Regions from separate parts of the Novosphingobium soli genome, predicted to be linked through region 2. Evidence: predicted binding sites of a transcription regulator. Region 2 holds the regulator's gene; the other holds the start of a gene.
What was found. Region 2 encodes LexA, which represses DNA repair genes until DNA is damaged. Its sites were predicted from a motif close to GTTCCNCNCTTGTTCT; they were not measured.
Positions count from the first base shown of each region.

Region 1: ACFFJC_RS01290 (putative DNA modification/repair radical SAM protein) is a predicted target of LexA. The motif match lies at 2,234-2,249, and genes of this name have one in related genera.

Region 1 covers NZ_JBHLWK010000002.1:72,746-77,464, reverse strand. The annotation lists gene ACFFJC_RS01300 (winged helix-turn-helix transcriptional regulator) at 112-522, opposite strand; gene ACFFJC_RS01295 (MFS transporter) at 703-1,836, shown strand; gene ACFFJC_RS01290 (putative DNA modification/repair radical SAM protein) at 2,252-3,493, shown strand; gene ACFFJC_RS01285 (UdgX family uracil-DNA binding protein) at 3,490-4,719, shown strand, end outside.
Region 2 covers NZ_JBHLWK010000009.1:208,410-213,128, reverse strand. The annotation lists gene trpC (indole-3-glycerol phosphate synthase TrpC) at 1-103, shown strand, start outside; gene moaC (cyclic pyranopterin monophosphate synthase MoaC) at 224-709, shown strand; gene ACFFJC_RS06410 (molybdopterin molybdotransferase MoeA) at 706-1,926, shown strand; gene lexA (transcriptional repressor LexA) at 2,027-2,749, shown strand; gene ACFFJC_RS06400 (ComEC/Rec2 family competence protein) at 3,006-4,719, opposite strand, start outside.

The DNA of each region.
Region 1 (4,719 bases), on a different contig from region 2:
GGCTTCAACCGCCAATCAGGCCGCTTCCGCCAAAACCGAACGTATCGCAGCACGGCGTTGTACGACGCTTTCTGGTCGTGACCCGCCCCACGGCGCTTCCAGCAAATCTGATCAGTCCCTTACGCGCTGAACCTGTGTATCGCTCCAATCGAGCGTGCGACCATCGGCACTGCGCAATTTCAGCGGAGCGACAGGTACAGCGTCGCGCGTGTCTACGAGAACAGAATGCTCTTCGTTGGCTTCGTAGAGTTCTCCCTCACCCCATTGCCGAAGGGCTGCGATCACTAGGTGGAGCGCCTGGCCTTTCGGGGTGAGGATATAGTCTCTGTATGCGCTGCCGTCGGATGCCGGGGCCTGGGTCATGATGCCGCGCTCAATCAGTAACCTCAGACGGGTCGCCAGCATGCCCTTGGCGATGCCAAGGCTGGATTGAAACGCGCTGAACCGGCGGACGCCCTCCAGGGCATCACGGATGATGAGTAGCGACCACCAGTCGCCAATGACATCCAGCGCGCGAGCCACCGGGCACGGAGCATGCGAAAGGCTGACACGCTTTACCAAGGGTAAGGTCCTTCCAATGTGGTTCGGATTACGAACTGGATCGAGATCGTTATCTGGTCTTGATATAAGACCATGACAACCTCTGGAATTCTCGGCGCCTCTGAACGGTTGCCCCCGCTCTCAGGGCGGACGACCACCGCCATGGCGATCGCAGCCGGCCTTGCGGTGGCCAATGTCTATGTCGCGCATCCGCTGCTCGACCTGATCGGCAAAAGCCTTGCCTTCCATCCGGCCGAGATCGGATTTGCGGTTACCCTGGCGCAGATCGGCTATGCCATCGGCCTCATCTTTCTGGTGCCGCTCACCGACATCATGGATCGACGACGACTGATCGTGGGTCAGACCGTCCTGTCCGCCGTGGCGCTTGTGGCCGTCGCTTATGCGCCTACAAAGGCCGTTTTGCTGGTGTCGCTTGCGATGGTCGGAGCGCTGGCCGTGACGGTTCAAACGCTGGTGGCCTATGCCGGAGCACTCGCAGCCCCGCAGGAGCGCGGCATCGTTGTGGGCAAAGTCACGAGTGGCGTCGTCGTGGGAATATTGGCTGCACGGGCGGTCTCGGGCAGCGTCGGCGATCTTCTCGGCTGGAGGGCGGTCTATCTGCTGGCAGCTGCGGCCAGTGCGATGGCGGCGCTGGCGCTGCGTTGGATGCTGCCTCCAGATGGCAGGCAAGCAGGAAGACAGCGTTATGGCAAGGTCCTGCGATCGCTGCCGCGCCTTTTCGCCGGCGATCGCGCAGTGAGGCTTCGCGCTGCATTCGCTTTTGTCATCTTTGCAGCCTTCAGCACGTTCTGGACCGCCTTGGTTCTCCCGCTGACGGCTCCCGGGTCCGGGTTGTCACACACGGAGGTCGGCCTGTTCGGACTGGTCGGCATGGCTGGCGCGATCGGCGCCCGCAGCGCCGGTCGCCTCACCGATCTGGGTCATGCGAGGCGTGTAACAGGAGCCTCCCTCCTGCTGCTCTGCTGCTCCTGGGGCATCATCGCCATGCTACCCTTGTCCTTGTGGTGGCTCGCGGCCGGCATCATGCTGCTCGATCTGGCGGTTCAGGCCGTTCATGTAACCAGCCAGACACTCATCGTCGATCGTCATCCCGATGCAGCCGGCCGCGCGATCGCCGGGTACATGGTGCTCTATTCTCTCGGTAGCGCGACAGGGGCGGCTATAGCGCCCTTCATGTACAGCCTCTGGCGTTGGAGCGGCGTGTGCGGGGCCGGCGGCGTCATCAGCGCCGCCGGATTCCTGCTTTGGATCGCCAGCGGCAGGTTCCAGCAATAGCAGTTATTTACACCTTGCCCCCAGAACGACTGAACCTGGTCGGAAGCAGCCTGTTCAGCCCACAAGCGATGTGCCTCCAAACCCTCGGTGCAAAGGGTGGCAGAAAGTTACCCTCAGCCAGTTATCCACAACCAACACTCAGTTAGTCTCTCGTGCAGAGCACCCTGCCCCTTTTATCATTTCAACCCGTTTCGTCGCACTAAAGCCCACGTGAAATTGGTTGAGATTTTTGGCTTTACAGCCCCTCAACCAACAATATATTATTGTTTTTCAGGCGGTTACAGAACCGACTTTCGCCATGTCTCCCCGACCAACGCGGCAACCGCTCGCCCCCTCCCTCCCCTTTCGCGAGTGACGCGGCGCCCAGTAATCCCAAGCACTTGCGCTTCGCCGCTTTGGAACATAAATAGAACGGATGACCCGTTCTACCGTCATGGAGCGGCTGGCGATTCTCGCCGATGCCGCCAAGTACGACGCTTCCTGCGCCTCTTCGGGCACGACCAGGCGCAACAGCCGCGACGGGCGCGGCCTCGGCTCGACCGAGGGCATGGGCATTTGCCATGCCTACGCGCCGGACGGGCGCTGCATCTCGCTGCTCAAGCTGCTGCTGACCAACCACTGCATCTTCGACTGCCACTACTGCATCAACCGCAAGAGCTCGAACGTGCAGCGGGCGCGGTTCACGCCGCAGGAGGTGGTGGACATCACCCTGTCCTTCTACCGCCGCAACTACATCGAAGGCCTGTTCCTCTCCTCCGGCATCGTGAAATCGTCGAACCAGACGATGGAGCAGCTGATCGAGGTGGCGCGCATCCTGCGCGAGGAACACGATTTTCGCGGCTACATCCATCTGAAGACCATTCCCGAGGCCGATCCCGAACTGATCGCGCAAGCGGGCCTGTGGGCAGACCGCGTCTCCATCAATGTCGAGTTGCCGACCGAAAGCGGCCTGGCGCGGCTGGCTCCGGACAAGAACGGCCCGCGGATCGAAAGCGCGATGGGCAGCGTCAGCACCGCGATCGAGGATGCGAAGGATGCGCAGAAGCGCTTCCGCAAGGCCCCGCGCTTCGCGCCCGCCGGCCAGTCCACGCAGATGATCGTCGGCGCGGATGCGGCCAGCGATGCGCAGATCGTCGGCAAGGCCAGCACGCTCTACGACAAGTTCGCGCTGCGCCGCGTCTACTACTCGGCCTTCAGCCCCATCCCCGAGGCCAGCGCCGTGCTGCCGCTGAAGCGGCCGCCGCTGATGCGCGAGCACCGGCTCTACCAGTCGGACTGGCTGATGCGCTTCTACGGCTTTGCGCCGGGCGAGGTGCAGCAGGCGACCGATGCCGATGGCATGCTGCCGCTCGATATCGACCCGAAGCTCGCGTGGGCGCTCAAGTTCCGGGAGCGCTTTCCGGTGGATCTCAACCGCGCCCCGCGGGAGGACCTGCTGCGCGTGCCGGGGCTCGGCGCCAAGGCCGTCAGCGCGCTGCTGGCGGCGCGCCGCCATCGCACGATCCGGCTGGAGGATCTCGCCCGCCTGACGGTGTCGGTGAAGAAGCTGCGGCCGTTCGTCGTGGCGGCTGACTGGCGCCCGACGCTGCTGACCGATCGTGCCGACTTGCGCGCCCGGCTCGCCCCTCCGGCGACGCAGATGGAGCTCTTCGCATGATCGCCGTCGATTTGCGCAAGCCGGACGACTTCGAGGCCTGGCGAACCGAGGCGCGGCGGCTGGCCGAACGCGGCGTGCCGCCCTCGCAGGTGGTGTGGCCGGACGTCGCCGCTTCGGGCGATCTGTTCGCCGCAGTGGCCCCCGACACGGGCTCGGCCGTGGCGGGGCGTGCCATTCGCGCAACCCTGCCGTTCATCGACCTGGCCCGCAGCGTGATCCTCCACAGCGATCCGCAGCGCCTTGACCTGCTCTATCGCGTGCTGTGGCGGCTGCAGGACCGCCCGCGCCTTCTCGACGACGCAGCCGACCCGGACGTGGCGCGTCTCGCCGGCATGGCCAAGCAGGTGCGCCGCGACATCCACAAGATGCGCGCCTTCGTGCGCTTCCGCTCCGTCGTCGAGGACGATGGCGCAGAGCGCTACGTCGCTTGGTTCGAACCGGAGCACCGGATCGAGCGCGCCAACGCGGACTTCTTCGTCAATCGCTTCGCCAGCCAGCGCTGGTCGATCCTGACGCCGCGGCTTTCGCTGCACTGGGACGGCATGGCGCTGCTCGAAGGGCCCCCGGCCTCACGCGGCGATGCCCCGGCCGAAGATGCTACCGAGGAACTCTGGCTCGGCTACTATCGTTCGATCTTCAACCCCGCGCGGCTCAAGGTGGGCGCGATGCTCAAGGAAATGCCGCGACGGTACTGGAAGAACCTGCCCGAGGCGCGCCAGATCCCCGATCTCATCGCCGGGGCCCAGCAACGCGAGGCCGCAATGATCGCCACCGGCGCCAGCCTGTTCGAAGCGGAGGCCCCGCCCTCCAGCCTCACGGCCATCGCCGAGGGGATCGAGCAGTGCCGTCGTTGCCCTATCGGCTGCAACGGAACGCGCGCCGTGATGGGCGAAGGCCCTCGCGCGGCCGACCTCATGATCGTCGGCGAGCAGCCCGGCGACACCGAGGAGCGTGAGCACCGGCCCTTCGTCGGCCCTGCCGGCCAGCTGCTCGACCGCGCCTTGAACGAGGCGGGTGTGGACCGGGAACGCGCCTACGTCACCAATGCGGTCAAGCACTTCAAGTTCACGCCGCGCGGCAAGCGCCGCCTGCACCAGACGCCCACCGCAGGCGACATCGACATTTGCCGCTGGTGGCTGGATGGCGAGCGCGCGCTGGTGAAGCCCAAGGTGATCCTTGCGCTCGGCGCCAGCGGGGCGCGCGGGCTGCTCGGGCGCACGCCGGCC
Region 2 (4,719 bases):
GCGGCTGTCCGGCTGCGGCGCCCGCACCTTCCTGGTGGGCGAAAGCCTGATGCGCCAGGAGGACGTGGAGGCGGCCACCCGCGCCCTGCTCACCGGGGGCTGAGGCCGCGCCCCGAAAACTTGCGGCCTGGCTCTGTCCTACACGCGCCGAATCTGCCATCCCGGTGAACTGCACGCGCGGCCGTGCCGTTCGTACAACCTCTTCCGGGATCGCAAGCCACCCATGAGCAAGTCCCTCACCCACATCGATTCCGATGGCTCGGCACGGATGGTCGACGTCGGCGCCAAGGCCGAGACGCAGCGCCTGGCGGTCGCCTCGGGCCGCATCGCCATGTCGGCGAAGGCGCTGGCCGCGATCCGCGCCGGAGACGCACCCAAGGGCGACGTGCTGGGCACCGCCCGCATCGCCGGGATCATGGCCGCCAAGCGCACCGGCGAGCTCATCCCGATGTGCCACCCGCTGATGCTCGATGCCGTGAACCTCGACTTCGCGTTCGAGGCGGATGCGGTGCGTGCCACGGCCACGGCCTCGCTCACCGGCCGGACCGGCGTGGAGATGGAGGCGATGGTCGCCGCCTCGGTCGCGCTCCTGACGATCTACGACATGGCCAAGGCGCTCGACAAGGGCATGGTCATCGGCGAGGTCCGCCTTGTCGAGAAGCGCGGGGGCAAGTCCGGGCACTGGAAGGCGGAGGATCACCGCGCATGAGCCTGCCGCCGCCGATGCCGCTGGAGGACGCCCAGGCGCGCCTGCTCGCCCTCGCCGCGCCGCTCCCGATCGAGCGGGTCGACGTCGAGGGCGCGCTCGGGCGCTACCTCGCCGCGCCGCTGCATGCCCGCCGCACCCAGCCCGCGGCGGATCTGTCGGCGATGGACGGCTATGCCGTGGCGCACGGCGACCTCGCCGGGCCGTGGCGGATTGTCGGTGAAAGCGCGGCGGGGCACCCCTTCGCGGGCGCGGTGTCGGGCGGCACCGCAGTGCGGGTCTCGACCGGCGCGGTGCTGCCGCAAGGGACCGGCGCCGTGATCCTGCAGGAGGACGTGGCGCGCGACGCGGAGCGCCTGCACCTCTCGGGCGAAGCGCCGCATCCGGCGCACAAGCACATCCGGCCCTGCGGCATGGATTTCGCCGACTCGCACGAAGTCATTGCCCAGGGCACCCTCCTCGGCCCGGCGCAGGTCGCCCTCGCCCTCGCCGCAGGGCACAAGCACCTGCCCGTCTGCCGCCTGCCGCGCCTGGTGGTGATCGACAGCGGGGACGAGCTCGCCGCCGATCCCGAAGCTTGCGCCCCGCACCAGGTGCCGGCCAGCAACGGCGCCATGGTGCTCGCGCTCGCCCGCGCGCTCCCGGTCGACGCCCGGCGCCTCGGTCCGGTCGAGGACACGCTGGAGGCGATCACCGCGGCGCTGGAGGCCTCGGCCGAGGCGGACGTCATCGTTACCAGCGGCGGCGCTTCGGTGGGCGACCACGACCTGGTCCGCCCGGCGCTGGAGGCGTGGGGCGCCAGCCTCGATTTCTGGCGCGTGGCGATCAAGCCGGGCAAGCCGATCCTGGTCGCCACGCGCGAGCGCGCCGGGCGGCGGCAGATCATCCTCGGCCTCCCCGGCAATCCGGTGTCGAGCTTCGTCACCGCCTACCACTTCCTGATGCCGCTCCTGCGCGCGCTGCTGGGCGCGCGTGACGCGGTGGCGCGCCAGGTCACGACGCGCCTGGCGGCCCCGGTCCGCGCCAATGGGCCGCGCCGGGAGTTCCTGCGCGCGCAGTGGGACGGCGCCGCGGTGACGCCGCTGACGCTGCAGGACAGCGGCGCCCTGTCCTCGCTCTCGGCCAGCAACGTGCTGATCGACCGACCGGCCCTCGCCCCCGCCGCCGCGACCGGCGACGAGGTGCGCGTCTATCTGCTGGCAAGCGGCGGGATCGCTTGAAAAAATGCGCATCGTTGCTTGATTGTTCTCCCAATGTTCACTAGGAGAACATGGGTGGTCGGGGCGTCCCCGGCGCGGCGTTCATGAAAGGGCAGCGACAATGTTGACGCGCAAGCAGCACGAACTGCTCCGGTTCATCCAGACCCGGCTGGAGGAGAGCGGCATCTCCCCCAGTTTCGAAGAGATGAAGGAAGCGCTCGACCTCAAGTCGAAGTCCGGGGTGCACCGCCTGATCTCCGCGCTCGAGGAGCGCGGCTTCATCCGCCGCCTGCCCAACCGCGCCCGCGCGCTCGAAGTGCTGCGCCTGCCCGACGATACCGGCACCAAGGCGGTGCGTCCCGCCCCTGCCTCCGGCAGCGCTTCGGTGGCAGCGGCAGCGGCAGCAGCAACCGGGGCAGGCAAGGGCCGGTCGCCGCAGCGGACGCCGGCGCCCGCCAACGACGTCATAGAACTGCCGCTGCACGGCCGCATCGCCGCCGGCGTCCCGATCGAAGCTCTCGAAGGCCAGTCGACGCTGCCCGTCCCTGCCGCCCTGCTCGGGTCGGGCGAGCATTACGCGCTCGAGGTGTCCGGCGACTCGATGATCGAGGCCGGCATCCTCGACGGCGACTTCGCGCTGGTGAAGCGTACCAACACCGCGCGCGACGGAGAGATCGTCGTGGCCCTGGTGCGCGGCGAGGAAGCAACGCTCAAGTACCTGCGCCGGGAGGGCGGTCTCGTGCGCCTCGACCCCGCCAACGCCGCCTACGAGCCGCAGATCTACGGTCCCGACGAAGTGGAAGTCCAGGGCAAGCTGGCCGGCCTGCTCCGCCGCTACCACTGATCGCGCGCCGACTTCGCGGAAGCGGAGGCGGAGACGCGGCAGGGATTGGCGGCGCACTTCACGTTGCGTCTCCTTATCGCACCTCGCCGGCATCGTCCTGTCCGCCCATCCTTTGCGAAGGCCACTTCGACCAGCTTGAGGGCTGATCGCGGTCCTGTCCTGTGGCGGCGGCGGCCCCCTGCCCGCGCGCGCGCCGCAGCTTGCCTCTCGATCAACGCGGGCCGACTATAGCGCGGCCACCGGTTCGGGCAGGCGTTCACACAGGTTTCGCGGGACTGCGCAGACAGCCACGAGCCGCTCCACCGCTCTCCTGCGGGGCAGGGAAGCGCTGCGCAGGCAGCGAAGCGGCGCGGCGGCAGGGGGTCGGCTCGGCGGGACGCCACCAGCCATGCTCGCCCTGCCCAGCGGCCACCGTATGAATGCGCCGGGCGTCGACCCGGATCGCCAGTCCGCCGGTGCGGCCGAGCATGGTCCGGTCGACCTTCAGCCAGCGCGGATGGCAGCTTCGCGGCAGCCAGCGGTCCGAGATGACGATGTCCGCCCGGTCGCATGCGGCGGCGAGTGCGCGTTCGGGCACCGCATCGCGCCCGCGCGAGACGAGCACTTGCACCGTCCCTTTCCCCCGCTCCATCGCAAGCACGCAGAAGTCCCGATTGCAGCGTGCGCCCGGCCAGCGGTCGAGAGCGGCCGGTTCTCTCTCCAGCCCCGCCAGCTCCATCATGTTGTCCCGCGCGTAGCCTTCGCCGCCGTCCCGCAGCACGAAGACGCGGTCGCCTCCTTCGGTCACGATCCCCACGTGCCGCCCGTCTCCCGAGACCAGGATGTCCGGATGCGGGGCCAGCGCCAACAGGGCGGCGCCCGCCGCGGCCAGCGGGGCACCGAGCCAGCGTACCCGCCCGCTCCAGATCCCGATCCACAGGGCTCCAGCGACGAACGCCACGTAGGGCAGCGGACCCGCGGCCGGCAGCGTGGTGACCGCATGCGGCAGCGAGGCGAAGGCGTGCGCTATGCCGGTCAGCAGGTCGATCGCCCGGCCGGCGAGCCACCACAGCGGCCAGCCCGCGCCCACCACGTCGAGCAGGAGCGCGCCGGCGAGCAAGGGCATGACGGCGAAGGTCGTGAGCGGGATCGCCAGCATGTTCGCCAGCGCCCCGTAGACGCCGGCTCGGTGGAAGTGGTGCAGGCCGATGGGCATGAGCGCGAGGTCGATGACAACCCCGGTCAGCAAGAGCATGGCCAGGTGTCGCAAGGCCCGCGTGCCGACCGGCTCGTCGCGCGGGGCGAGCAACCGCCGCGCGGGTGCGGACGTGCTGACGGCGACGAGCGCCAGCACCGCGCCGAAGCTCATCTGGAAGCTCGGCCCCATCAGCGTCTCGGGCCAGAGCAGCAGGACGCACCATGCCGCCATCGCCAGCATCCGTAGCGACAGCGGCTCCCGCCCGAGCGCCAGGGCGGCCAGCACCAGCAGCGCCCCGATGCACGATCGCACCGTCGGCACCTCGGCGCCGGAGAGCAGCGTATAGCCCAGCCCCGCCAGGGCCCCGGCGCCGGCGGCCACGACCGGCAGCCGCACCCGCAGCGCCAGCCAGGGAAACAACGCGAGCACCCGCACCACCAGCAGGTACACCGCACCCACCACCGCGGACACGTGAAGCCCGCTGATCGAGAGCAGATGCGCCAGACCGGAATCGCGCATGGCCTCGGCGTCGGCTTCGGGGATGCCGCCCTGATCGCCCGTCACGAGAGCGATGGCGATGCCGGCGCCGCCCCCGGCCCCCACCTCGGGCCCGTTCCGGCCCGCGGCCCGGTCCTCCCCGCCGATGCCCTGCCGGATGTGATCGGCCAGCCCCTGCCGGAGCGCGGCGAGCCGTCCGCGCGAGCCGTCCCCCCTTTCGATCACCTCCAGCGGACCAAGGGCGGTACCGCTCGCAGCGATGCCCTTGAACCAGGCGGTCCGCGCGAAGTCGTAG